2 linked regions of the Corallococcus caeni genome follow. The protein of the gene in region 2 interacts with the protein of the main gene of each other region in a pairwise test. Links are inferred from orthologs where the notes say so. Each region holds a gene or a part of one and is shown on either strand. Other genes may lie near its edges.

What was found. Proteins that work in one complex are often made in the same cells at the same time.
Region 1: the proteins of leuS (region 2) and ligA interact in binary tests that used the Escherichia coli proteins (3 or more experiments, as listed by UniProt). The link is inferred for Corallococcus caeni from one-to-one orthologs.

Annotation. Positions count from the first base shown.
Region 1 is NZ_BTTW01000001.1:1,404,586-1,407,535, reverse strand. Bases 13-2,891 are described here. They hold ligA (NAD-dependent DNA ligase LigA), read right to left. Parts: upstream 2,525-2,891; coding sequence 500-2,524; downstream 13-499. Other genes in these bases: AABA78_RS05580 (acylphosphatase), read right to left, coding at 202-489; AABA78_RS05585 (DUF3052 family protein), read right to left, coding at 13-205. Outside these bases: more of AABA78_RS05585, read right to left, coding at 1-12. UniProt on the Escherichia coli protein: DNA ligase that catalyzes the formation of phosphodiester linkages between 5'-phosphoryl and 3'-hydroxyl groups in double-stranded DNA using NAD as a coenzyme and as the energy source for the reaction.
Region 2 is NZ_BTTW01000015.1:43,982-47,157, forward strand. What follows is about bases 72-3,176. They hold leuS (leucine--tRNA ligase), read right to left. Parts: upstream 2,823-3,176; coding sequence 321-2,822; downstream 72-320. Other genes in these bases: AABA78_RS37870 (hypothetical protein), read right to left, coding at 72-279; asnS (asparagine--tRNA ligase), read left to right, coding at 3,039-3,176. Outside these bases: more of AABA78_RS37870, read right to left, coding at 1-71.

The DNA of each region.
Region 1 (2,950 bases), on a different replicon or contig from region 2:
GCAGCCGCTGCACCAGCTCCGTGGCGTCGGAGGTGAAGAAGAGGATGACGTCCAGCCCCGTCTGGGCCGTGACGAGGAACTCCACCCCGTCCGGCAGCGGGTTGAGCTTCTGCACGAAGCCCCGCGGGGGGTTGATGACGGAAACCTTGGTGCCGGACCGGATGCCCAGCATGGCCGGCAGGGAAGCCAGGGCGTAGGGCGTCATGATGTGCGCTCCACCGTGAAGGTGCGGAATTCGCCAGTGGCCCCGCCGTCGCTGCGCGCCACGTCCGTGACGCGCGCCAGGCGGGGACCCGAGTGACACCAGCGGATGAAGTCTTCCAGCGCGCCCGGTTCGCCTTCCACCGTGGCCTCCACGGAGCCGTCGCTCCGGTTGCGCACCCAGCCTGAAAGGCCAAGACGCAGCGCCTCCTGGCGGGCGCTCTCCCGGTAGGAGACGCCCTGGACCGTGCCCTGGATGCGCAGGGTCGCCCGGCGCTGCGTGCTCATGCCTCTGGCCTCATGCTCTGACGTCCCCTTCTAGCAGCTTCAGGAACGCCTGCTCATCCAGGATTCTTACCCCGAGTTCCTGCGCCTTCTTCAGCTTGGTGCCCGCGTCCTCGCCGGCGACGACGAAATCGGTCTTGCGCGAGACACTTCCGGAGACCTTACCCCCGCGCCGTTCGATTTCCTCCTTGGCCTGCTCGCGCGCCAGCCCCGCCATGGTGCCGGTGAGCACCACCGTCTTGCCCACGAAGGGGCCGCCCGTGGCGACCGCCGGGGGCGCGGGCCGCACCCCCGCGTCCAGCAGGGCCTGGATGGCGGCCTGGTTCTGGGGCTCCTGGAAGAAGGTGTGGATGACCTGCGCCATCACCGGGCCCACGTCCTTCACCCGGCTGATGTCCTCCAGGCTGGCCGTGAAGAGCGACTTCACGTCCGGGAAGGCCTCCGCCAGCGCGCGCGCCGTGGAGTCGCCCACGTGGCGGATGCCCAGCGAATACAGGAAGCGGCGCTGGGTGGTGTCCTTGCTGCCCTCGATGGAGGCCAGGAGGTTGTCCGCGCTCTTCTCCCCCATGCGCTCCAGCTTGAGCAGCGAGTCCCGGGTGAGCGCGTACACGTCCGCGAACGTCTTCACCTGCCCGGAGGTGACGAGCTGGTTGGCCAGCTTGTCCCCCAGGCCCTCGATGTCCATGGCGATGCGGCTGGCGAAGTGGCGCACCTTCTCCACCAGCTGCGCGGGGCAGGACGCGCCCGTGCAGCGGATGATGGCGCCGTCCTCGTCCTTGGCCGCCACCGCGCCGCACACCGGGCAGTGGGTGGGGAAGGTGAAGGGCTGGGAGTCCTCCGGGCGCTTGGACAGCACCACGGAGACGATCTCCGGAATCACGTCGCCCGCGCGGCGCACGAAGACGGTGTCGCCCTTGCGCACGTTCTTGCGGCGCAGCTCGTCCTCGTTGTGCAGCGTGGCGCGCGACACCGTCACGCCGCCCACCTTCACCGGCTTCAGGTGCGCCACCGGCGTGAGCGCGCCCGTGCGGCCCACCTGGATGCCGATGTCCTCCACCGTGGTGGACTCCTCCTCCGGCGGGAACTTGTAGGCCACGGCCCAGCGCGGGCTCTTGGACACCTGGCCCAGGCGGCGGCGCAGGTCCTCGTCGTCCACCTTCACCACCATGCCGTCCACTTCGAAGGGCAGGGCGTGGCGGCCCTTCAGGGACTCGTCGTAGCGCTGGCGCACCCCGTCGGCCCCTTCCGCGGCCTGGTAGCGGTTGATGGGCAGGCCCAGCGTCTTGAGGTACTCCAGCTTCTCCGTGTGCGACTTGAAGGCGGGCACGCCGTCGCCGGGCACGCATTCGTAGAGGTAGACGGACAGGGGCCGGGCGGCGGTCTCCTTGGGGTCCAGCTGGCGCAGGCTTCCCGCGGCGGCGTTGCGCGGGTTGGCGAAGAGCGACTCGCCCTCCTCCTCGCGCTTCTCGTTGAGCTTGCGGAAGTCCTCCTTGCGGATGAAGACCTCGCCGCGCACCTCCAGCCGCCTGGGCACCTTCACGCCGTCCTGGGGGAACAGCTCCAGGGGCAGGCTCTTGATGGTGCGCAGGTTCGCCGTGACGTCCTCGCCGGTGGTGCCGTCGCCGCGCGTGGCGCCCTGGATGAAGCGGCCGCCCTCGAACCGCAGCGAGATGGCCAGGCCGTCCAGCTTGGGCTCGCACACGTAGCCCACCTGCGTGAGGCCGGTCAGCTTGCGGATGCGCTCGTCGAACTCCACCAGCCCGGCGTCATCGAAGATGTTCGCCAGGGACAGCATCTGCGTGGTGTGCACCACCTGCCCGAAGTCCTCCACCGCCGCGCCGCCCACGCGCTGGGTGGGCGAATCCGGCGTGACGAGCTGGGGGTACTTCTCCTCCAGCGCCTGGAGCTCACGCATCAGCGTGTCGTACTGCGCGTCGCTGATCTCCGGCGCGTCCAGCACGTAGTAGCGGTGGTTGTGGTGGGCCAGCTCCTGGCGGAGCGCTCGGGCGCGGGCTTCGGCTTTCGGGAAGGTGTCCACGGGGTGTGTCCTTACCCCAATTCATGGGCGCGGCCAGTTGCGCACGCCCCGCGTTGGAGGAGCACCACTCTACCGGCCCCACCTGACAGGGCTTACGGGTTCACGGGAAGGGGAGCCCGGGGACGCGTGTTGCACGCCAAGGAGGCGCTTCCGTCGCCCCATTAGGCCCGAATTTCAGATACATAGCGGATTCCCTGTTGGTGGGACCCCCGCCCTCCAGTGCAACCCCCTGAAAAACGGGACAGAGCCAGGCACGGATGCCTTGACAGCTCTGGAGGCGGTCAATAGTTTCCAGCGCGATTCCAGGCGCAGGGGTTCCCCCGGCGCCGTCTCTTCCCAACCACAGGCCCACGCGCCCTCCGGTCCGTTCCCAGGACTTGGGTGGTGCTGCACCCTGGAAGGTGCTTCCGAGCGCCGCGCGGACGG
Region 2 (3,176 bases):
CTCCAGGTACGGCCGCGTGCTCCACTCCAGGCGCCGCACCCGCGTCCACGGCACGTCGAGCGCCGGGCCCCCGCCCGGGCGCCCCTGGAACGACAGCCGTTCGTCGCTCACCGCCAGGGTGCGCCGGTTGCCCAGGTCCAGCGCCAGCGGGGAGACGCGGGGCGGAGGGGCAGAAGCCTCCGGAGCCACGGGGGGCAGGGGTGCCTCCGGCAGCTCCGCGTTGCAGAAGGCACAGCGGCGCCGGGCCGCCGTCTGGGGGCGCCCGCAGGAGGAGCACATGACGAGCACTTCCGCGGGCACTTCCCCTCCCTCGCTTGCCGTCAGCCGACGACGAAGTTCACCAGCCGCTTGGGGACGAAGACGAACTTGCGCAGCGTCTTGCCTTCGAGGGCGGCCTTCACCTTGTCGTCCGCCTCCGCCGCCGCGCGCACCGCCGCCTCGTCCGCGTCCGCCGCCACGCGCACCTCCGCGCGCAGCTTGCCGTTTACCTGCACGGCGTACGGAATCACGTCGTCCACCACCAGCGCCGGGTCGAACTCCGGCCAGGCCTCCGTGACGGTGGACGACTTCGCGCCGTAGGCCTCCGCCAGCTCGTCCGCGATGTGCGGCGCGAACGGGGTGAGGATGCGCGCGAGCAGCCGCATCGCCTCGCCCATCGCCGCCTTCTCCGCGGGCGTCTCCGGCGTGCCCACCGCGTAGAGCGCGTTCACGCACTCCATCACGCCGGCGACGGCGGTGTTGAAGGACAGGCGCTCGATGGCCTCCGTCACGCGCTTGACGCACTTGTGCGCCGCGCGGCGCGTCTCCAGCGCCTTGCCCTCGTAGGGGCCCGAGTGCGTGGCCTCCGCCGAGGAAGCGTGGTGCGTGGCGGCCAGCGTCCACACGCGCTTGAGGAAGCGGAAGACGCCCTCCACCTGCTCGTGGGACCAGTCGAAGTCGCGCTCCGGCGGGCCCGCGAAGAGCACGTAGGTGCGCGCCGTGTCCGCGCCGTACTTCGCCACGATGGTGTTGGGCGCCACGCCGTTGCCGTAGCGCTTGCCCATCTTGCGGCCGTCCGCGCCGTTGACGATGCCCTGCGTGATCAGCCGCGTGACGGGCTCGTCCACCGGAGAGAGCCCGAGCAGCTTCATCACCCGGGTCCAGAACCGGAAGTAGAGCAGGTGCATCACGCCGTGCTCGGGGCCGCCCACGTAGATGTCCACGGGCAGCCAGCGCTTGCCCTCCTTCGGGTCGAAGGGCGCGGCGTCGTACTTCGGCGACAGGTAGCGCGCGAAGTACCAGCAGGAGTCGACGAACGTGTCCATCGTCTCCGCCTCCCGGCGCGCGGGGCCGCCGCACTTCGGGCAGGTCGTGTTGATGAAGGACGGCACCTTCGCGAGCGGCGGCTCACCCTTGCCGGTGAGCACCGCCTGCGTGTCGATGTCCGGCAGCCGCACCGGGAGCTGGTCCTCCGGGACGGGGATGCCCTTGCGCTCCGGGTCGCACTTCTCGCAGTAGACGATGGGGATGGGCGTGCCCCAGTAGCGCTGGCGGCTGAAGCCCCAGTCCTTCTGGCGGTACGTCACCGTCGCCTTGCCCTGCCCCTGCCCCTCCAGCTTCGCGGCCAGCTTCACGCGCGCTTCGGCCGAAGGCATTCCGGTGAAGTCACCGGAGTCCACCAGCACGCCGTCCTCCGTGTAGGCCGCCTCCAGCGTCTCCCCAGCGCCGAGCTTGTCGCCCGTCGCGGGCTGGATGACGACGCGCACGGGCAGCGCGTACTTGCGCGCGAAGGCGAAGTCGCGGGCGTCGTGCGCCGGCACGCTCATCACCGCGCCGGTGCCGTAGTCGCTCACCACGAAGTTGGCGATCCAGATGGGCACCGGCTGGCCCGTCACCGGGTTCAGCGCGTAGCCGCCGGTGAAGACGCCCTCCTTCTCCGCGTCCTCGCCCAGCCGCTCCGTCTTGTTCTGCGCGGCCATCTTCTTCGCGAACGCGTCCACGTCCGCGCGGCGGTCCGCCGTCGTCACCTGGGCCACGAGCTTGTGGTCCGGCGCGAGCACCACGTAGGTGCAGCCGTAGAGCGTGTCCACGCGGGTGGTGAAGACGCGCAGGGCGGCGTCATGCCCCTGCACGCGGAAGTCCACCTCCGCGCCGTCCGAGCGGCCAATCCAGTTGCGCTGGGCGGCGGTGATGCGGTCCGGCCACTCCTTGAGCGTGTCGAGCGCGTCGAGCAGGTCCTGCGAGTACTTCGTGATGCGGAACGCCCACTCGGGCATCTCCTTGTCCTGCACCTCGGAGTCGCAGCGCTCGCAGCGGCCGTCCTTCACCTGCTCGTTGGCGATGACGGTGAGGCAGCCCGTGCACCAGTTCACCTTGCTGAAGCGGCGATAGACGAGCCCGCGCTCCAGCATCTGGAGGAAGAACCACTGGTTCCAGCGGTAGTACTCCGGCTGGCTGGTGTTGACCTCGCGCGTCCAGTCGTAGCTGTAGCCGAGCGTCTTGATCTCCGCCTTGAACGATTCGATGTTCTCGCGGGTGCGGATGACCGGGTGGACGCCGTCCTTGATGGCCGCGTTCTCCGCCGGCAGACCGAAGGCGTCCCACCCCATGGGGTGCAGCACGTCGAAGCCGCGCATCTGGTAGTAGCGCGCGTAGACGTCCCCGATGAGGTAGTTGCGCACGTGCCCCATGTGCATCTGGCCGCTGGGGTACGGCAGCATCTCCAGGACGTACTTCTTGGGGGCGTCCGGACGCCTGCCTGCCCGGAAGAGGCCCTCCTCTTCCCAGCGGGTCTGCCACTTTCCTTCAATCGACTGCGGCTCGTAACGCTCGTTCATCGCCATGGCTCCTCGGACTCTTAGCGGGAGGTAGGACACGCGGGCAACAAGTCTTGGCGCGTCGAAAGCCTGGACGCCCGGCGCCCCGGGGCCCCTGACCGGGAACCCGGGTGGGAGGGGGCCAGGCCGGCCCCAGGCAGGGGGTGGGCCTCGCTCGGTGCTTGCCCTCGGGCCCGGGCGCGACTAACTCGCCTTCCCGGTCTGGAGCAGAGGGAGAGCACCATGCAGGTCGTGAGTGTGAAGAAGGCCCTGTCGGGGGCCGTCGAAGCGGGCTCGAAGGTGGAGGTGCGCGGCTGGGTGCGGACGCGCCGCGACTCCAAGGCGGGCATCAGCTTCGTGAACGTGAGCGACGGGTCGGTC